Regions from separate parts of the Blautia sp. 210820-DFI.6.14 genome, predicted to be linked through region 1. Evidence: predicted binding sites of a transcription regulator. Region 1 holds the regulator's gene; each other region holds the start of a gene.

Region 1 (5,666 bases):
AGAATAGTAGGAAATTGGCAATTGTTCGGAGATAAACAGTTGCAAAAAATCAGATATCAGACAAGGGAGACGTATTATGGAAAAAATTCAAATGACGACACCGTTGGTAGAGATGGACGGAGATGAGATGACCAGAATCCTCTGGAAAATGATCAAAGATGAACTTCTTCTTCCGTTTATTGATCTGAACACAGAGTATTATGATCTTGGACTGACTTATCGTAATGAAACAGATGATCAGGTTACGATTGATGCCGCCGAAGCAACTAAGAAATATGGTGTTGCAGTAAAATGTGCGACGATCACTCCAAATCATGCACGTATGGACGAATATGATCTCAAGAAGATGTATAAGAGCCCGAATGGTACGATTCGTGCAATCCTTGATGGAACAGTATTCCGTGCACCGATCGTTGTAAAGGGAATTGAGCCATGTGTACGCAACTGGAAGAAACCGATTACACTTGCGCGTCATGCATATGGAGATATTTACAAGAATACAGAGATGTACATTGACAAACCAGGTAAGGTTGAGCTGGTTTATACTTCTGAAGACGGCGAAGAGAAACGCTCCCTTGTACAGGAGTTCAAAGCACCGGGAGTTGCGATGGGCATGCACAACATGACTGCATCCATTGAAAGCTTTGCAAGAAGCTGTTTCAACTATGCACTGGATACGAAGCAGGATGTATGGTTTGGTGCGAAAGATACAATCTCCAAGACATACGATGCGAAATTCAAAGAAGTATTCCAGACGGTATTTGACACAGAATTTAAGGACAGATTCGAAGAAGCAGGACTTACTTATTTCTACAGTCTGATCGATGATATCGTAGCGCGTGTTATGAAGGCAGAAGGCGGATTTATCTGGGCATGCAAGAACTATGACGGAGATGTTATGAGCGATATGGTTTCTTCTGCATTCGGTTCTCTTGCAATGATGACATCAGTACTTGTTTCTCCTCAAGGATATTACGAATATGAAGCAGCTCATGGAACAGTACAGAGACATTATTATCGTCATCTGGAAGGAAAAGAGACATCTACAAACTCTGTAGCAACAATCTTTGCATGGACAGGAGCTCTTCGTAAACGTGGAGAACTGGATGGCAATCAGAAACTGGAAGAGTTTGCAGATAAACTGGAAAACGCTACCCTTTCCACGATTGAAAGTGGCAAGATGACCAAAGACCTTGCACTGATCACAACAATTGAGAATCCGACTGTACTGAACAGCCGTGATTTCATCCTTGCAATCAGAGAATCTCTGGAGAAAATGTTGTAATATACGCACAAAAGAGCCATTGTATCAACTGCGATACAGTGGCTCCTGTAATATTGGGAGAGAAAATTGCAGTTACGCAAGTTCCTCCCATTTTTCATATAATTCTTCAAGTTCTGCCTGAATCTTGTCTTTTTCGCGGCTCAGTTCCGCACAGCGTCCTACATTCGTACAGACATCCGGAAGAACGAGAGTGTCGTCGATCTCTTTATCTCGTGTTTCAAGTTCCTCGATGCGTTTTTCGACTTTTTTAAGTTCGTTTTCCTGTTTACGCTTGCGAGCCTGTTCTTCTTTTTGCTGCTGCCAGGTGAGTTTTCCCTCAGAAGGTGTTTCTTCATTAACTTCTTCGGTGGCTTCCTGTGCAGTCGGAGCATATTTCTCAGTCAGTTCTTCTTTTTTCTCCAGATAGTAGTCGTAATCACCGATATAGTTGACAACTGACTGATTTGTCAGATCCAGAATGCGGGTTGCAGTCTGGTTGATGAAATAACGGTCATGAGAAACGTACAGTACCGTTCCGGTGTAGCTGTTCAGTGCTTCTTCCAGGATTTCCTTGGATGCGATATCCAGATGGTTGGTAGGCTCATCAAGGATCAGGAAATTGGCTTCGGAAAGCATCAGTTTGGCAAGAGAAACACGGCCTCGTTCGCCACCGGAAAGAGAGGAGATCACTTTGAATACATCGTCTCCGGTAAAGAGAAATGCTGCCAGCATATTACGGATCTGTGTCTCGGTGAGTGTCGGATATGTGTCTGAAATTTCCTCAAAAATTGTTTTTTCTGCATGAAGTACATGATGCTCCTGATCATAGTAACCAATCTGCACTTTGGCACCCAGAGAGAAGCTTCCGGCGTCTGCATCCAGAAGTCCGTTGAGAATCTTGAGCATTGTAGTTTTGCCGGTTCCGTTGTTTCCGATCAGTGCTACGCGCTCGCCTCGTTTGATCTGGAAAGAAATATTGGAAAAAAGTTTCTGCTGCGGGAAACTTTTGGCGAGATCTTCTACGGTAAGGACATCGTTTCCACTGACCACGCGTGGCTCAAGAGAAAGACGCATCTGGCTCTGGACTTCGATCGGTTTGTCGACCCGCTGAATCTTATTCAGCATCTTTTCACGGCTCTCTGCACGTTTGATGGATTTTTCTCTGTTGAAAGATTTCAGCTTGACGATAACGGCTTCCTGATGCTTGATCTCGCGCTGCTGGTTGAGATATGCCTTGTACTGGGCATCACGAAGCTGTGCTTTTTTCTCTGCATAAGCGGAGTAATTACCGGCGTACATACGAACCTGTCCGGCATCGATCTCGATGACTTTTGTGACAACTTTGTCCAGAAAATAGCGGTCATGAGATACAATGAAAACAGCACCAGGATAATTGAGAAGATAAGTTTCCAGCCAGGCAATGCTTTCCATATCCAGGTGGTTGGTAGGCTCATCGAGCAGAAGGATATCTGGTTTGGAAATCAGCAGTTTACCGAGGGCAACACGTGTTTTCTGACCGCCGGAAAGAGTCGCCACCTGTTTGGTAAAATCCTCTTCTGTAAATCCGAGACCATTCAGAACACCCATAAGTTCGCTTTTGTAGGCATAGCCATTCTCCAGTTCAAATTCATGAGTCAGGCGGGTGTAGGAGTTCATCAGGCGGTCAAGTTCTTCGCCGGAAGCATTTTTCATCTGGACTTCCATGGCACGAAGGCGTTCTTCCATATCGATGATATACTGTTTGGTGCTTAAGAGTTCTTCATATACAGAAAGGTGTCCCTGTACATCCTGATACTGGGCGAGGTAACCGATGCGTTTGTCCTTGGCAAGAACTACCTGTCCGGCATCTGCATGGATCTCTTCCATTATAATGCGAAGAAGTGTGGTCTTGCCGGCACCGTTATTACCGATCAGAGCAGCTTTTTCGCGTTCTTCTATATGAAAAGAGGCATCTTCCAGAATCACTTTTTCACCGAAGGATTTGGAGATACCCTGACATGATAAAATCATAGTTATTCCTCCGAAGTAAATATACGGTATGATTATAAAAGCAAAAATGGCCTTTGTAAAGGAAAATCAATGAAAATTGTACATATTTGACAACATTGATTGACAACAAAATGTCAATTCGTTATAATTAACGAGAAAGTGTAAGGAGGGACAACGGTGGAAGCAAAACAGATTTCAAAAGCTGTGATTAAGAGACTGCCACGTTACTATAGATACCTTGGTGAACTTCTGGAAGACAATGTAGAGAGAATCTCTTCCAATGATCTTAGTAAAAAAATGCGTGTTACAGCGTCTCAGATACGTCAGGATCTGAATAATTTCGGGGGATTTGGACAGCAGGGATACGGTTATAATGTAAAATATCTTTATACAGAGATCGGTAAGATCCTGGGGCTGGATATCGTGCATCCGATGATCATTGTAGGAGCTGGTAATCTGGGGCAGGCACTTGCCAATTATGTTGAGTTTGAGAAGAGAGGATTCAAGCTGGCCGGTATTTTTGATGTAAATCCGGTACTTGAGGGAATTGCGGTTCGTGGGATTGAGATTCAGATGATCAGTGATCTTCCTTTTTTTATGAAAGAAAACAATATTGAGATCGCAATTCTGACATTGCCGAAGAATAAGGCACGTGATATGGCGGAGATTCTGATCGAGAACGGAATCAAAGCTATCTGGAATTTTGCACATATCGATCTGGATACTCCGGATGATGTGATCGTGGAGAATGTTCATCTTTCAGAGAGTCTTATGACATTATCCTATAATCTCAGTCAGTATCGTCAGGAACATATAGACGATGAGAAATAAGCAGCACTTATAAAGTGATGGCAGGACGGACAGACAGGCTGTTACCCGGCTCCTTATGGCAAGGAGGCTGCGTAATGGCCTTTTATGCTAATTATGGCAGGTGAGGAAAAAGAATGAAACAGATTGTGACCTGTAAAGAAATGAAAGCTCTTGATGGAAATATGATTGAGGGAATCGGGATTCCGTCCTGTGTCCTGATGGAACGGGCAGCTCTGAAAGTCGCAGAAGAACTGGAACGGACGCTGGCAGACAAAAAACAGGAAGAACGGATTCTCTGTGTCTGCGGAAGCGGGAACAACGGAGGAGATGGCGTGGCTGTTGCCCGTATTCTGAAACTGCATGGTTATCGTACAAGTCTGTATCTGGTGGGGAATCCGGACCACAGGACTGTGGAAATGCAGCGTCAGCTGGATATTGCAGCTGCCTGTCAGGTGCCGGTTGTGAATAACCTGGAAACAGAGGAATATACTACTATAGTAGATGCCATTTTCGGCGTTGGGCTGAGTCGTCCGGTCGAGGGCAGTTACAGAGATGTGATCATGGCACTGAATCAGTTGAATGCCTGGAAAGTGGCTGTTGATATTCCGTCCGGAGTAAATGGCGATACAGGAGCAGAACTTGGAATTGCTTTTCATGCAGATCTGACAGTGACATTTGCATTTCGGAAAGCAGGCCTTTGCCTGTATCCGGGCAGGAAATTTGCCGGTAAAGTGATCGTTGCGGATGTTGGCATCTACACAAGTGATAAGGTGAAACCATATTTATGGCAGACAGAAAAAACAGATATTTATTTTCTGCCGGATAAAATTGTTGATGGAAACAAAGGAACTTTTGGAAAGATTCTGGTCGTTGCCGGAAGTCCGGGCATGTGTGGGGCGGCTTACCTCAGTGCGTCGGGAGCTTTTGCAGTGGGCAGCGGAATGGTGAAAATCGTTACGGCAGAAGAGAATCGGATTCCACTGCAGACAATGCTGCCGGAAGCAATGCTTGACTGTGGCGATGATTTTGCAAAAGATCTTGACTGGTGCGATATTGTGGTGATCGGCCCGGGAATTGGAACTACGTACCAGGCTGCCGAAAAAGTACAGTGGTTTCTGGAGGCAGCATCAGGAGCTGCTAAACCAGTCATACTGGATGCAGATGGGCTGAATCTGCTGGCACAGCATCCGGAATGGAAACAGTATCTTACGAGCCGCGTGGTCATGACACCACATATGGGTGAGATGGGACGGCTGACAGGAAAAAAGGTCAGTGAACTTCAAAAAGACCGTATTGCAGCAGCGAGGGAGCTGGCGGCAGAGACCGGTGCGGTTTGTGTGCTGAAAGATGCATGTACCGTGACGGCAGCACCGGATGGAAATACCTGGATCAGTCTGGCGGGAAATCCTGGAATGGCGACTGCGGGAAGTGGAGATGTTCTGACCGGAATTCTTGCAGGTGTGCTGGCAATGTTCCTGAATAAAAGGACGGAACTGCCGGATACAGGCAGACAGGCTGCGTTGGGAGTACTGCTTCATGGTATGGCAGGAGATCTGGCAGCGAAAGAAAAAGGAACAGCAGGTATGAAGGCCGGAGATATTGT
Region 2 (5,666 bases), on a different contig from region 1:
ATCCAAAAGATATTTTCTGACTGCTGCAGTCTTTTCTTCTGCTTCTTTTTTAAGCTCTTCTGCTTTTTCTGTATCACCAAGGATTTCTGCGATTTTCTGCACTTTCTTTGCGCAGTAGATATAAACACCCTGCATAGCTGTCTGTTTGTTCAGGCCTTCGGTCCAGTCGATGAATCCCCAGAAACCTTCACCGTTTTTCATAAGATTTTTTTCGTCAAACTGCTCGCCTGCGATCTCAATCTGGCGATATGCACATTCACTTAAATCCTGCAGAGTATCTTTATCGCCGGATGCTTCATAATAATCTAGAAGTGTTGCACCAAAGAACATGGAATAGTCCAGAAGAAAGGTATCATCTACGATGAATTTCGGCTCTGTAAACAGGCATGCACTTACCTGACCATTGTCTTTTGTCTGCCCTGCAAACAGGTACAGGCATCGTTTTACGAGATCCATGTTATGGAATGTTTCATAGTTTGCAAGTGCCTGAAGTCTTAAGTCTCCGAGCCACAGACGGCGGTCTCTCTTCGGTCCATCCTCAAATACGGACTGCATGCAGTTGTGCAGGGTACGAAGGCTGACCCTGTCCAGTTTACGGATTATTTCGTCATCACTCTCTACCGGTTTCACATCCTCCATGCGAACAGCAGAAACACTGGTGCAGTACACATCTTCTACTACCATCTGCCATTTCAGAGAAGTATCGATTGCCTCGATTTCCATATAGCGGAACGCATATCTTCTTGGGAGTTTCAGTTCCGCCGGAAGTACATCGATATGGATAAATTCTTCCTGAATCCAGCCACGACTGATCCATCCATTATAATCTGCGGAATCCTCTGTCATTTCTTTTGCGATCTCACCGAATTTCAGTCTGAAAAACGCCGGTGAATCCTGCGGACTTCCTACGGAATTCAGTTTCAGAGTCACATAGCCTACCTGATGATCTCCGAAATCCAGGCAGATTTTATCCCCTTTTGCAAGATGACAGGAAGAAAGATTCTCAATCTCATCTCTCTTATGGACTTCCGGAAAAATCTCTTCTGTTTTTACAATATCTACTATAGCAACAGGACGTACCACTGTCTCGATAAGTTTTGGCGTACATGCCTCTGCTTTTTTTACAAATTCATCATTGGTTACTCGAACCATATTTAAATCAATACTTACTGCTGGCATTATGTCATTTCCTTTCTAAATTCATGCAGACTGAATCTGCAAAATATCAAATTATTTTACCTTTTATTGTAAAATAAGCTATACCATTGCGTCAATATTTTTTACCTATCTTTCTCTTTACAAACCTTTCACGCTGACGTATTCTATAACAGGATGAAGAAAATATAATGTATTATTGAGGTTTTATTATGTCTGAAAATACGCAAAAAAAGGCCCGTTCCATTGAAATGGTAACGGGTTCTTTATGGAAAAATATTATTTTATTCAGTATTCCGCTGATGTGCTCGCAGCTTCTGGAAGTTCTCTTCAATTTAAGTGATGTCGCTGTTGTTGGGCGTTTTGCAGATTACAAGGCACTTGGTGCCGTGGGATCTACCACTTTGCTCGTCACATTGTTTGTCGGATTTCTGATTGGTATGGGAAGTGGAGTCAATGTCCGTGTTGCCCACGCACTTGGTGCCGGAAAGCACAAAGATACCGTGGAAACAGTCCACACAGCACTTCTTTTGTGTATGATGATGGGGCTCCTGATCGGAGCCGTCTGTTTCTTCTTTTCCGGGCGCATGCTCATGCTTTTGCATACAAAAGATGATCTGATCGGACAGGCATCTCTGTATCTGAAGATTTATGCGATCGGGCTTCCGGCCATGGGAATATACAACTTTGGTAATGGTGTCTTAAGTGCCCGTGGCGAAACAAAACGTCCACTTTATTATCTGGCGATTGCCGGTGTTTTGAACGTCATTCTGAATTTATTTTTTGTTATCGTACTTCACATGGCAGCAGCCGGTGTTGCGACTGCCACAGCAATTGCGCAATATGTTTCTGCCGGACTGATTCTGATTCACCTGCTCCGTCGCAAAGATGAATGCCGTGTTTCTTTAAAAGACATCAGATTTCACAGACACGCCGCCATTTCTATTCTGATGCTTGGTATCCCGGCCGGAATCCAGAATGCAATTTTCGCAATTGCCAATCTGTTTGTACAGACCGGTGTTAATTCTTTCGATACTGTCATGGTTTCCGGAAGTACTGCGGCTACAAACGCTGACACACTGATTTTTAATGTCATGTATGCGTTCTATACCGGATGTTCCAGCTTTATGAGTCAGAACTACGGTGCCAGAAACAAAAAGCGTGTGCTCAAAAGCTATTTCATCAGTCTGTTTTATTCATTTACAACAGGCTTGATCCTTGGTCTTCTGCTCTTTATTTTTGGTCATCAGTTCATGTCTCTGTTCGCCACAGACGCAGCGGTTATTGATGCCGGCATGCAGAGAATTAAGATCATGGCCTTTTCATATTGTGTGTCCGCTTTTATGGACTGCACAATTGCAGCATCCCGCGGTCTTGGAAAAACCGTCATTCCTACGATCATTATCATTCTGGGATCCTGTGTTTTCCGTATTGTCTGGATCTACACCATTTTTGCCTGGATTCATACAATTCCGGCATTATTCCTTCTGTATCTCTTCTCATGGATCATCACATCTATCGCAGAAATCATTTATTTCATAATAATCTACAGGAAGCTGTGATCCTGTAGATTATTTTTTTCTTTTCTTCTATATTAATAAGTAGGCTTTGTCATTTCTCCTTCATAACTGTTAAATTATTATCATTTTTTAAAAATTTCACTGTTTTTTTATTGCTTTTATTGATGAATTATGTATAATTAACTCTATGAGAAGTTGGAATGTTCCACTTCTTAGAGGTTAAAGAAGCCAGCATATAGATGGCCCTATTAAAGAAGAGAGGTAAATGTAAGATGGCAAAAATCGATTTAACTAAGTATGGCATCACAGGAACAACTGAAATTGTGTACAATCCTTCTTACGAAGTATTATTCGAGGAAGAGACCAAAGCAGGTCTTGAAGGATTTGAAGTAGGCCAGGAAACAGAACTTGGCGCTGTTAATGTTATGACAGGTATCTACACAGGACGTTCTCCTAAAGATAAATTCATCGTTATGGATGAGAACTCCAAAGATACAGTTTGGTGGACTTCTGATGAATACAAGAATGACAACCATCCTGCAACACAGGAAGCTTGGGATGCTTGTAAAGAAATTGCAAAAAAAGAACTTTCCAATAAGAAACTTTTCGTAGTTGACGCATTCTGCGGTGCTAATGCTGATACTCGTATGGCTATCCGTTTCATCGTTGAAGTTGCTTGGCAGGCACATTTTGTTACAAACATGTTCATCCAGCCAACAGCTGAAGAGCTTGAAACATTTGAGCCAGATTTCGTTGTATACAATGCTTCTAAAGCAAAAGTTGAAAACTACAAAGAACTTGGTCTGAACTCTGAGACAGCTGTAATGTTCAACATTACATCCAAAGAACAGGTTATCATTAACACATGGTACGGTGGAGAAATGAAGAAAGGTATGTTCTCTATGATGAACTACTTCCTGCCACTGAAAGGTATCGCAGCTATGCACTGCTCCGCTAACACAGACCTCAACGGAGAAAACACAGCAATCTTCTTCGGACTTTCCGGAACAGGTAAAACAACTCTTTCCACAGACCCGAAACGTCTCCTGATCGGTGATGACGAACACGGCTGGGATGACAACGGCGTATTCAACTTCGAAGGTGGATGCTACGCTAAAGTTATCAACCTTGACAAAGAATCTGAGCCAGACATCTACAATGCAATCAAACGTAACGCTCTTCTTGAGAACGTAACTGTTGATGCAAACGGAAAGATTGATTTCGCTGATAAGAGCGTTACAGAAAACACACGTGTTTCCTACCCGATCGACCACATCGAAAAAATCGTTCGCCCGATTTCTTCTGCACCGGCAGCTAAAAACGTTATCTTCCTGTCCGCAGATGCATTTGGTGTACTTCCGCCAGTATCTATCCTGACAGAAGCTCAGACACAGTATTACTTCCTGTCTGGATTTACAGCAAAACTTGCTGGTACAGAGCGTGGAATCACAGAGCCTACACCTACATTCTCAGCTTGTTTTGGCCAGGCATTCCTGGAACTGCATCCAACAAAATATGCAGAAGAACTTGTTAAGAAAATGGAAAAGAGCGGAGCAAAAGCTTACCTCGTTAATACAGGATGGAACGGAACAGGCAAACGTATCTCCATCAAAGATACTCGTGGTATCATCGATGCTATCCTTAACGGAGATATCAACAACGCTCCTACTAAGACAATTCCTTACTTCAACTTCGAAGTTCCAACAGAACTGACAGGTGTTGACACAGGAATTCTTGACCCACGTGACACATATGCAGACGCTGCTCAGTGGGAAGAAAAAGCTAAAGATCTTGCTGCAAGATTCATCAAGAACTTTGCTAAATATGAAGGAAATGAAGCTGGTAAAGCACTTGTTGCTGCTGGTCCTCAGTTATAATTTCATAACAAATAGCAAAACCCAAGGGGCTGCCGTTTAACGACAGCCCCATACTTTTATCTAAACGCTTTATATCTATCCCCCAAACTACTACGAAACGAGATGATGAAACATGAGTTGGTATAACGAAGCTATTTTTTATCACATTTATCCACTTGGCCTTACCGGTGCTCCCAAACAGAATGAGTACACAGAACCGGTACATCGCCTGAACACTCTTCTTCCATGGATCGGCCATATCAAAGAAATCGGATGCACAGCCCTGTATATCGGACCGCTCTTCGAAAGTGTCGGCCATGGCTATGAGACAACAGATTACAAGAAACTGGACTCCCGTCTTGGAACAAACAAAGATCTGACTGCTTTTGTAAAAGCCTGTCATGACAAAAAAATCAAAGTAATTTTTGATGGTGTATTCAATCATACCGGACGCGATTTCTTTGCATTCAAAGATATTCAGCAGAATCGTGAAAATTCCAGATATCTGAACTGGTATTGTAATGTAAATTTCTGGGGAAACAATGAATACAACGATGGATTTTCCTATGATAACTGGGGTGGATACAATCTGCTTGTCAAATTAAACCAGAGAAATCCAGAAGTTCAGGATTATATCTGTGATGTGATCCGTTACTGGGTTTCTGAGTTTGATGTAGATGGAATCCGCCTGGATGCTGCCGATGTACTGGATTTTGATTTCATGCGTGCGCTCCGCCGTACTGCAGAAGAAGTCAAACCGGATTTCTGGCTGATGGGCGAAGTAATTCATGGAGATTACAGTCGCTGGGTAAATGGAGAGACTCTGCACAGTGTTACAAACTATGCTCTGCACAAAGCACTTTATAGCGGACATAATGATCACAACTATTTCGAGATCGCCCATACGGTAAAATATCTCCAGAATATGGGAAATCTGGATCTTTATAATTTCGTTGATAACCACGATGTAGAAAGAATCTATACAAAGCTATCCAATAAGGCGCACTTTACTCCGGTTCATATTCTGCTCTATACCCTTCCGGGCGTTCCAAGTATTTATTATGGTTCTGAGTTTGGGATCGAAGGACATAAAGAACGCTCTTCCGATGACAGTCTGAGGCCGGCACTTAATCTT
Region 3 (5,666 bases), on a different contig from region 1:
TGGTCCACCGATCTGTACACCTTTGAAAGCAGCTCCGCTCTTCAGGCCACCACCGATATCATAAATGATATGACGAAGACTGGTACCCATTGGTACTTCGATCAGACCTGTGTTTTCGATTGCACCGGTCAGGGAAAAGGTCTTGGTTCCCGGGCTTCCTTCTGTTCCAATGGTACGGAACCAGTCAGCACCCTGAAGAATGATCTTCGGAACGTTTGCATATGTTTCTACGTTATTCAGAACGGTAGGTTTCTCCCAGAGACCTTTTTCTACTGTACGCGGTGGTTTGACACGCGGCATGCCTCGCTTACCTTCGATGGATGCAGTGAGGGCAGAACCTTCACCACAAACAAAGGCACCTGCACCACGATTGATATGTAAATGGAAATTCACACCGGAACCAAGGATATTGTCACCAAGCAGTCCATAAGCTTCAGCCTGTTCGATAGCCATACGGAGACGTTTAACGGAAAGCGGATATTCTGCACGAACATAAATGTATCCGTTCTCTGCGCCAACTGCGTATGCGGCAATGGTCATACCTTCGATCATCTTATATGGATCACCTTCCATTACGGAACCATCCATGAATGCACCCGGGTCACCTTCATCACCATTACATACTACATAACGAACTTTTTCTTTCTGACGAGCAACCTGAGACCATTTTTTACCAGCCGGGAAACCAGCTCCGCCTCGTCCGCGAAGTCCGGATTTTGTTACTTCATCGATAACATCCTGTGGGGACATATCGAAGAAAGCTTTTGCCATAGCCTGAAAACCGCCAACAGCAATATATTCATCAATGGATTCTGCATTAATATTACCACAGTTCTCAAGAACGATTCTTGTCTGCTGATTCAGGAAAGGAATGTCAGAAGGATGTGGACAGGCGGTATCATGATCACGATAAAACAGTCTGCTTACCGGCTCTCCTTCCATAACAGTACGCTCTACGATCTCTTTACAGTCTTCTACCTGTACATGAACATACTGATAATCATAAGGTTCAATCTTCATCAGAGGTCCTAATTCACAAAGGCCCTGACATCCTGTCTTAACAACACCGACATGCGGAACATCTTTCTGCATTTCCACGCTTACCCAGTCAAGATTCTCGCACAGTTTCGCCATCTCGTCATAAATCTTCTGTGCGCCGGAAGCGATACATCCGGTACCGGAACAGACAAGCACACGACAGGTAAAAGATTCCAGGGTATTTTTTGCTTCAGCCTGCTTATTGAGCAGATCTTCTTTACTCACAATACTCATACCGTCTCACCTCTCAATTCATTTAACAGATCGATTGCCTTTTCTGGTGTCATTTTCGGATGTACTTCGTCGTTTACTGTAAGTGTTGGCGCCAATCCGCATGCACCAAGGCAGGATACAGTTTCTACCGTAAAGAGCATATCATCCGTTGTATGCTTCTTGTTACTGAGTCCAAGTTCCTTCATAAGAGCTTCTTTGACCGGCATGGATTTACGCACATGACAGGCTGTTCCATCACAGACTTTGATGACGTATTTTCCTTTTGGCTCAAAAGAAAAGTTCTCATAGAAAGTGGCTACACTGTAAGCCTTTGCTTCTGTAACTCCAATCTTGGATGCAACATACGTCAGAAGCTCTCCAGGAAGATAACGGTACTCCGCCTGGATATCCTGCATGATTGGGATCAATGATGCAGGTTTCGGTCCGTAATGCTCGATGATCTCATCTGTCTTCGCGTAATAAGACTGATCTAACATTCAATTCCCTCCTTGTTTAAAAATAAATTCTCCTGTGCTTATTGTTTTGTCTATTTTACACAGCTTTGCTATATTTGATTATACATTAAATATATATTTTTAACAAGAAAAATATCGAAAATTTGAATTAATTTATTTAATTTTTTTATTTTTTCGCAACTATTTCGTGATTTTTTTAACATGTTGCATAATTTTTTATCAATCTTGTTTTTAGTTCTCCTTCGTTTTATTGTCATATAATCTTCTGTGCATCCGTTTGTTTTGTGCCTGCAAAAATACATGATCTTAGTTGATTTTAGAATTTCTTTCCTATATTATAATGTCAGGTAGATGAAAATATTTTTTCAGTTATCCGGTTTATGGCAGTTCATTCTGTTTTTCCATGTAATACTGTCAGCTGAATAACTGCAATACGATAGAAGGAGATATACATATGCGAAATTATGACACACCTGTCAGAGCAATCCGCCACAAGGTTTATGTCGAAGTAGCCAAAGCCGGATTTGAATCCACTGACGAAACCCTGATTCATGATATTGAAGCTATTCCTTATAATATCGTAGAGGAAAAAGCCAAATACCGTGAAAGTATTTACAGAGAACGTGCCGTTGCCAGCGAGCGGGTTCGTCTTGCAATGGGCCTCTCTCTTCGCCCGGAAAACAAAGCTGTCCATCTGACCGACGGTCTGGCAGCCAGCAACATCAACGAAAAATACTATGAGCCGCCGCTCATGCAGGTTATCCCTTCTGCATGTGCCGCCTGTCCTCCTAATAAATACATTGTCAGCAACATGTGCCGCGGATGTGTTGCTCACCCGTGTATGCAGGCCTGTCCAAAAGGTGCGATTTCTATGAAAGACGGTAAATCCTTTATCGACCAGGAAAAATGTATCAAATGTGGGAAATGTAAAGCTGCCTGTCCTTACGATGCAATCTCACACAATGTCCGTCCATGCGAACAGGCATGCGGTGTCAAAGCGATCGGAAGCGATGAACAGGGCCGCGCCAGCATCCTGGAAGACAAATGTGTTTCCTGCGGTATGTGTATGGTAAGCTGTCCATTCGGTGCGATTTCTGATAAGTCTCAGATTTTCCAGCTGGCTCATGCGCTCCGCGATGGCGACAGGATCATTGCAATCGTAGCCCCGGCTTACATCAGCCAGTTTGGGGATGATGTTACTCCGGGTAAATTCAAGACAGCTCTGCAGGTTCTTGGTTTTTCTGATGTCCATGAGGTTGCATTCGGTGCTGATGTCGGAGCAATTGCAGAGGCGCATCATTATGCCGAAAAGGTTGCCACCGGAGAGCTTCCATTTCTCCTGACTTCCTGCTGTCCTTCCTGGTCCATGATGGCAAAGAAATTCTTCCCGACCATGATCGACAATATTTCTCAAGAACTGACACCGATGGTTGCCACTGCCCGCAAGGTAAAACAGGAGCAGCCAGGTGCAAAGGTTGTATTTGTTGGTCCATGTGCATCCAAAAAGCTGGAAGCTATGCGCCGCACCGTCCGCAGTGATGTTGATTTTGTCCTTACATTCGAGGAACTGGATGCCATGTTTGATGCACGCGAAATCGATCCTGCTTCTTTCGAAGAGGATGGTTCTCTTCATGATGCGACTGCTGCAGGACGTGGTTATGCTGTTGCAGGTGGTGTTGCAGGTGCGATTGAAGCCTGCCTGAAGGAATATTATCCGGATGTACCGGTTCATATCGAACATGCAGAGAGTCTTGCTGAATGTAAAAAAGTCCTCGCGCTTGCCAAAGCAGGCAAACTCAAGGGCTGTATGATCGAAGGTATGGCCTGTCCGGGCGGATGTATGGGTGGTGCCGGAACAAATGTACCAGTTGCCAAATCATCCAAAGAACTGAAGAAGTTCCTGGCCGGATGTACGAAGAAGCTTCCGCCAAAGGAACTTGTAGATATTGAACTGAAGTGAAAAAGAGTGGGGCCATGTGCCTCACTCTTTTTCGTTGCTCACTCCGCTTTCAGATCACTGAGCAATTTTCTGAGTTTTTCTCCATAGTTAGATCCGGCGGCCCAGCCTCCCCCGTTCGGGTTCTCCTGCTGCCCCAGCCATTCTACATATGGAGCACTCCCTCTGGTCACCATGTCAAATCGAGTATCCACAAGGTCCTGATTCAGTGCATCTTCGCATGCATAAGCTTTGAGATGCTGTACCTGTGCGCGGATCCCGGTCCGCACATCCGGGTAAGATACTCCGGCAACGCCCCCGCCGGTCGTTCCAATGCCAGCGAAATTATATTGAGATATTCCGGAATCACCACCGTACTGCAGCCATCCGGTCTCCAGCATCGCCTGTTCAAAAACGACTTCTCCACGGACGCCTTCTGCATTCGCTTCTTCCAGGATGATCGTACAAAAATCATCTATGGTCGCTGCGCCACCATCTTTTAATGAAGCTGAAGGATATTCTGCTCCATGTTCTTCATACTGCGAAGTCATCTGTGCAAGAGAAACGGTCGTATCTCCCATGATCGTATAATATCCATAAGTGTTATCTGTAGAATCATCTACAAAATCCGGATCAGAAGTAAAATCCGGTACCTCCAGACTGGACGGCTTGTGAATCTGTCCCTCACCGGAATGATCGACTTCCTCACTGTCTGCTGTAGTGGCTGAACTTCCGAAAACACTCCCGGATGTTCCATCCTCTTCGGCCACCTCAATCTCTGCCCCAGATGCCAGACAAGGTGCCCCAGTTATAAGGGCACCCGTCAGTATTATCTGAGAACAAAAGAGCATCGCTTTTTTGTTTCTGATCATCCATTAACCTTTCTCATTGCTGCTTCTACTACATGTCCTACCAGAACAGATGTTGTAACGCTTCCAACACCGCCCGGTACCGGAGTGATCGCATCAACGATCGGCTCAACTGCTGCATAGTCAACATCGCCGCAAAGTTTGCCTTCTGCATTTACGTTGATTCCTACATCGATGATCGTCTGTCCTTCTCTGACATATTCAGCACCTACAACACCTGCGCGTCCTGCTGCTACGATCACGATATCAGCTTCTTTTGCTACAGATGGCATATCTACTGTTTTTGTATGGCAGATAGTTACTGTTGCGTTTTTCTTAACCAGCATCATTGCTGCCGGTTTACCAACTACAAGGCTTCTTCCGATAACAACGGCTTTTTTACCTGTGCAGTCGATTCCGTAATGATCCAGGATTTCCATGCATGCCTGCGGTGTACATGGCGGGAAACCGATTTTCTTTCCTGTATAAACGCCAGACATGGAAAGGTCTGTCATACAGTCAACGTCTTTTTCTGCTGCAAGTGCATTTTCGATCACTGCCTGATCCAGATGTTTCGGCAGCGGACGGAACAGAAGAACGCCATGAATATGGTCATCTTTATTTACTTTGTCAATTGTTGCAAGAAGTTCTTCCTGTGATACATCTCCTGGAAGAAGGATTTTTTCACATGCTACCCCAAGTGTTTCGCAACGTTTTGTTGCACCTTTTTCGTAAGAAATATCACTTGGATTTTCGCCTACACGAATGATGCACAGAGTCGGGTTAACACCTTTTCCCTGTAACTCAGCTACATTGGCTTTGATTCTTTCATTCAGTGCTGCTGTTACTTCTTTACCTAATAACTGCTTTGCCATTTTAACTATTTCCTCCGCTCATTATTTGTTGCTTCACAAATGTGAATTACTCTGCAATACACGCTTATCGCAATCCGTATTCTTATTTAAGGCGTCCGAGAACGCTTTCGAATGTTTCATCTGCAATCTTTGTGTATTTTTCAAGCATTGCATCTGCTTTTTTGTTGAGTTCTTCAGCATATTCTCTGTTTGCCATAGATTTCGTATTGATGTATACGTTCAGGCTTGCACCCTGTAATGCTGCTTTGCAGAAAGCTGCCCCAACACCGGCATCGCTGAT
Region 4 (5,666 bases), on a different contig from region 1:
AGAGGTGCCAGCTGACAGGCATTTTCCCATGTCAGGATATGTTTCGTGAATTTATTTTTATCACGGGAGATAAGATTCGGATCCTCTTTTTTGAGGGGAGGATTGTTCCCGGGTTTTGCATCGGTATTCTGCATATTGAGTTTTTCTCTGAAGGTTTTCTTGGAATCGTCTGAGAAAATACCATTTCTTAAAAACTGATTTCCCCGGCTTCGATCCATATATGCAGACTTTCCAGCAGCTATCCGGTGAGAGGCAATAGTACTTTGTACTTTTCCCATGGGCTTCAGGATATTCTGCATGGTTTTATTGGGGGCAAGAGAACGCAAAGCTGTTTCTGTCGGAAGTTCCAGATTGACACTGATGCGGTCTGCCAGATATCCGGCCGCGGCAAGCAGCTCGTCAGAGGCCCCGGGAATTGTTTTTACATGAATGTATCCGTTGAAATGGTACCGGGTACGGAGGAGCAGCAGTGTCTCACACATTTTTTCCATAGTATAGGTCGGATTTTTTAAGACACCGGAGCTTAAGAAGAGCCCTTCGATATAGTTCCGTTTGTAAAATTCAACGGTTAGTTCACAGATTTCCTGTGGCGTAAAGGTGGCGCGGCGTACATCATTGCTGGTACGGTTGATGCAATATTTACAGTCATAGGCACAATGATTTGTCATCAGGATCTTGAGAAGGGAAATACATCTTCCATCAGCGGCAAAACTGTGACAGATGCCACATGCCTCTGCATTGCCGAGCTCTCCTTTCTTTCCGCGTCGGCTGGAACCGCTTGAAGTACATGCGACATCATATTTGGCTGCATCTGCCAGAATCTGTAACTTTTCCTGCGTTGTGTAATTATTATTTGTAATCTGTGTGATCATATATCTATTATACAAACATATGTTCGAAAAAGCAAGAGGAACATTTGGGGAAATTGTTAAAATTATTAAGCCGTTGCTTGACCGACCAGAAGCAGGGTGCTATACTTGCCGCAAACAAAAGAAACCGCAAAGATTGTATTTTCCACATCCGTAGAACACAGAAATCTGCTTGTGAGTTGATTTTTATGGAGATACTGCAAATGAACAAAAATAAGATAAACGGAATATCCATGATTCCATTCGGGCTGCTGGCCGGTTTTGCAGATGATAAAGAAATCCGGCTCATTGAATTGGCAGAAAACGGGTTTAAATTCCGGCTGCAACAGGAGATTGCGGATGTCGGACAGTTTCGAATCTGTTTTTATAACAGTAATGATTCTGCGTATCGGGAGATTCAGGTAAAGGAATTTTGCATACAGAAAGAGCAGCAGGAACAATTTTATACGGTGTATTCTGCATTTACAGAGCAGGAAGATTTCAGAAAAGAAGTGCAGGGACTTGTCACCCGTTACAGCAGATATATTCGCCTGAAAACAGAATGTGATGATGCAGAACTGGCTGAAGAACTGACCGGTTATCCGGCAGAAAAAGATGAAATTTTTGCAGAAAGTCTGGATCAGCAGAAGAAAGAGTGGTTTCAGGATGTGCCGGTAAATAAACTGGCAGAAGCTATAAATTGTGTATCGGAAGTCGCGTTCGAGCTGGACCACCCGGAATTGTATCAGGCGTATCTGAAAGAAGATATTTCCGCATTCATGGAAAATTACTGGATTCAGAATGGATTTTCACAGGCAGTGTCAGATATCGCCCCAGACAGATTGTATATAGGAAATCAGTTCTGCCATCTGTTGTTTCCAGAGGAGAGATGTCTGTTTGAAATGATGGAAAAAGCACAGAGAGAAAATATTTCCATCACACTTGCATACACATATATCCGTGAGGATATGTTGAAAACAACGGACGAACTGCTGGCAAAAGTGGATAACTGGTGCAAAGAGCGACAGACCACAGTAGAGGTTGTTGTCAATGACTGGGCAATGGTGGGAATTCTGCGAAAGTATCCGAAACGAATGACACCACTTCTGGGAACGCTTCTTAATAAACGAAAAAAAGATCCACGGATGGGTTATAAAAAAGGCGGCCGGATTTTATATGAGCAGAACAGTCTGAATGCAGAATTTTACAGGAAATTTCTTGGAGAAGAATGTAATATTTGGCGTTATGAATGGGAATCCTGTGGATATGCACAAAACTTTCCGGGCACTTTGAATGAAAAAAACAGTCTGCATTTTCCTTTTTATCAGACCAATACCTCCCAGTACTGTCCATTGTACGCAATCTGTACGGATGGTGAGAGAGGAAAACAGAAACTGGTGACGAACTGTCCTTATTTCTGCGAACGGAATATGGTGCTGTACCCAAAACATCTGCATATGACGGGAAGATACAATTCACTGTTTGGAGTAGATACGGAAGTACTGAAACATCCTGAAAAACTGGAAGCATATGTAACAGCAGGAATCGACCGGCTGGTATTGGGACTGTCATAAGGGGTGTCAGACCAGATGGACAGGAACAATAAAATAAGATAACGATGAGGAAAATGCGAATGAAGATTACAGCGGGACTGGGATCGGTGGAAGAGTACGAGCGTTTTGTGAGGGCAGGAGCGGACGAATTTTTCAGTGGGTATGTGCCTTATGAGTGGGCAAAGAAATATGGGACAGTTATGCCGCTCAACAGAAGAGAGGTGCTGGCTTATAATGTACAGATTGGTTCATTCAGTGAAATGGAGATCCTTTCTGCTATGGTAAAAGAATACGGCAGGCCGGTACATCTGACGTTTAATTCTCTTTATTATATTCCAGAGCAGTATCCGGAGATTGCTGAGATCATAAAGAGGTGTATGGAGATTGGGTTTCATAGCTATATTATTGCGGATCCGGCGCTGATTCTGTATTTAAGACGGAACAATATCGACTGTGAAATTCATCTTAGCGGGGAAACAGCGGAAGTAAATCGGGGCATGGTGGATTTCTTTCAGAAGCTGAAACTGAAACGTGTGATCTTTCACAGAAAGAATACGATAAAAGATATGCAAAGTATTATCGCATATCAAAGAATAACAGAAACGGAGCAGTCAGGGCATGTACAAAATGTAATGCCGGAACAGAGCAGGGTGGAATTTGAAGCATTTATTTTAAACGAGCTCTGCCAGTTTACCGGAGCATTCTGCAATTCCCTTCATTGCGATGAGATGGGATATCTGTGTCGTGTACCGTATCGACTGGGAGCTATGAGTACGAGAAAAGTACAAGAATCGACAAAATTCGACAAGTGGAAACAAGAAAAAAACCAAGAAACAATTGATTTTACCGGAGAGGAGCTGCCGGAAAGTATTTCACAGGACACCAACGGTTATCTCTGCGGCGAGACGGGCTGCGGACTGTGTGCGTTATATCAGTTGCAGGAAGCAGGGATCACACACCTCAAACTGGTTGGCAGAGGAAACTATACAGACTTTATGGAAAAAGATATTCGGAATCTTCGGAGAGCTCTGAGTATTCTGGAAGTATCTGACTCGAATGTTATCTACTGGCAGAATCTGAAAGAAGAACTTTTTCCATATGGATGCAGCGAAAACTGCTATTATAAAGAAAATTTCAAATATAAATAGGAAATAACTGAACTGCGGCAGAAGTCGAAAAAATTAGTGTTGCACTCGTAAAAATACAATATATTGATAAATAGTTTCAAAAAACAACTATAAATTGTACAAAATTAAAAGCATGCGTTAATTAATTGACAAGGGTACTTCCTATAGTGTACACTAGCAGCGTGAGAGAGGGAGATCTCACGTTACTATTAATAAGATTTCGGTCTTATTTTTCTTTTAGGAGAAAAGTTAGACGGGACATACGCGGAATAAATTCTATTTTAGAGAGGTGCAAAAATGAAAAACTTTTCACAGTGGGAAGGTTTCAAAGGAAACCGTTGGAAGGAAAAAATCGACGTTCGTAACTTTATTTCAATGAACTACACACCATATGACGGAGATGCTTCCTTCCTGGAAGAACCTACAGAGGCTACAAACAAACTGTGGGGAAAACTTCAGGAACTTCAGAAAGAAGAGCGTGCAAAAGGCGGCGTTCTGGATATGGAGACAGAGGTTGTTACATCTCTGACAGCATATGGCCCGGGATACATCGATGAAGACCTCAAAGATCTTGAAAAAGTTGTTGGTCTGCAGACAGACAAACCGCTGAAACGTGCATTCATGCCATACGGTGGTATCAAAATGGCAGAGCAGGCATGTGAGACTTACGGATACAAAGTAAGCGACAAGATCAAAGACGTTTTCCATAACTACGAATTCAAAACACACAACCAGGGTGTATTTGATATCTACACACCAGAAATGAAAGCAGCCCGTCACAACAAGATCCTGACAGGTCTTCCGGATACTTATGGACGTGGACGTATCGTTGGTGACTACAGACGAGTAGCACTGTACGGTATCGACGCTCTGATCGAAGGAAAACAGAAAGACTTCGCAGCTTGCGACCGTCAGGGTATGAGACGTTATGACTTCCAGCTTCGTGAGGAAATCGCAGATCAGATCCGCGCACTCAAAGGCATGAAAGTTATGGCTGAAGCTTACGGATATGATATTTCACAGCCGGCTAAAGATGCAAGAGAAGCATTCCAGTGGCTGTACTTCGGATATCTTGCAGCAATCAAGACTCAGAACGGTGCTGCAATGAGTGTTGGACGTATCTCTACATTCCTTGATATCTATATTGAAAGAGACCTTGAGAACGGAACTCTTACAGAGAAAGAAGCTCAGGAGCTTGTTGACCACATGGTAATGAAATTCCGTATGGTTAAATTTGCACGTATTCCTTCTTACAACCAGCTGTTCTCCGGTGACCCGGTATGGGCAACTCTGGAAGTTGCAGGTATGGGACAGGATGGACGTACAATGGTAACAAAGAACGACTTCCGTTTCCTGCACACTCTGGAAGACATGGGACCGGCTCCGGAACCGAACCTTACTGTTCTGTATTCTTCAAGACTGCCGGAAAACTTCAAGAAATATGCAGCTGACATCTCCGTACTGACAAGCTCTATCCAGTATGAGAACGATGATGTTATGCGTCCGGTATGGGGCGATGACTACAGCATCTGCTGCTGTGTATCTGCTACTGAGACAGGTAAAGAAATGCAGTTCTTCGGAGCTCGTGCAAACCTTGCAAAATGTCTTCTGTACGCTATCAACGGTGGTGTTGATGAGAAGACAAAACAGCAGGTAGGACCTCAGTATCAGCCAATTACTTCTGAATACCTTGACTATGACGAAGTAATCGCAAAATATGACAAGATGATGGACTGGCTGGCTCATCTGTATGTTGGAACACTGAACATGATCCACTACATGCATGACAAATACTACTATGAAGCAGCAGAAATGGCTCTGATCGATACAAAGGTTGACCGTTCCTTCGCAACTGGTATCGCAGGATTCTCTCACGTAGTAGACTCCCTGTCCGCTATCAAATATGCAAAAGTTAAAGCAATCCGTGACGAAGACGGAATCACAACAGATTTCGTAGTAGAAGGTGACTTCCCACGTTATGGTAACGATGATGACAGAGCAGATGAGATCGCAACAACACTGCTTTCTACATTCCTTGAGAAACTGAAACATATCCATACCTATCGTGATTCCAAACCTACTACTTCTATCCTTACCATCACATCCAACGTTGTTTATGGTAAAGCTACAGGATCCCT

What was found. The regulator Rex, encoded in region 1, represses fermentation and respiration genes when NADH is low (regulators of the CRP and FNR family bind a similar motif). The targets are predictions, from matches to a motif close to ATTGTTAANTANTTAACAAT.
Region 2: the regulator Rex is predicted to act here: its motif matches at 2,783-2,802, upstream of pckA (phosphoenolpyruvate carboxykinase (ATP)).
Region 3: the regulator Rex is predicted to act here: its motif matches at 1,932-1,951, upstream of LI112_RS15760 (NAD(P)H-dependent oxidoreductase subunit E).
Region 4: the regulator Rex is predicted to act here: its motif matches at 3,663-3,682, upstream of pflB (formate C-acetyltransferase).

What each region holds. Positions count from the first base shown of each region.
Region 1 is NZ_JAJCKS010000030.1:1,185-6,850, forward strand. It holds gene LI112_RS15420 (NADP-dependent isocitrate dehydrogenase) at 77-1,285, shown strand; gene abc-f (ribosomal protection-like ABC-F family protein) at 1,358-3,274, opposite strand; gene LI112_RS15430 (redox-sensing transcriptional repressor Rex) at 3,431-4,084, shown strand; gene LI112_RS15435 (NAD(P)H-hydrate dehydratase) at 4,198-5,666, shown strand, end outside.
Region 2 is NZ_JAJCKS010000005.1:158,157-163,822, reverse strand. It holds gene LI112_RS06565 (cellobiose phosphorylase) at 1-1,179, opposite strand, end outside; gene LI112_RS06560 (MATE family efflux transporter) at 1,368-2,717, shown strand; gene pckA (phosphoenolpyruvate carboxykinase (ATP)) at 2,948-4,552, shown strand; gene LI112_RS06550 (alpha-amylase family glycosyl hydrolase) at 4,665-5,666, shown strand, end outside.
Region 3 is NZ_JAJCKS010000031.1:31,411-37,076, forward strand. It holds gene LI112_RS15755 (NADH-quinone oxidoreductase subunit NuoF) at 1-1,272, opposite strand, end outside; gene LI112_RS15760 (NAD(P)H-dependent oxidoreductase subunit E) at 1,269-1,748, opposite strand; gene LI112_RS15765 (4Fe-4S dicluster domain-containing protein) at 2,182-3,687, shown strand; gene LI112_RS15770 (glucosaminidase domain-containing protein) at 3,726-4,535, opposite strand; gene LI112_RS15775 (bifunctional 5,10-methylenetetrahydrofolate dehydrogenase/5,10-methenyltetrahydrofolate cyclohydrolase) at 4,532-5,386, opposite strand; gene LI112_RS15780 (cyclodeaminase/cyclohydrolase family protein) at 5,469-5,666, opposite strand, start outside.
Region 4 is NZ_JAJCKS010000027.1:14,491-20,156, reverse strand. It holds gene LI112_RS14820 (putative DNA modification/repair radical SAM protein) at 1-872, opposite strand, end outside; gene LI112_RS14815 (hypothetical protein) at 1,073-2,422, shown strand; gene LI112_RS14810 (U32 family peptidase) at 2,482-3,549, shown strand; gene pflB (formate C-acetyltransferase) at 3,826-5,666, shown strand, end outside.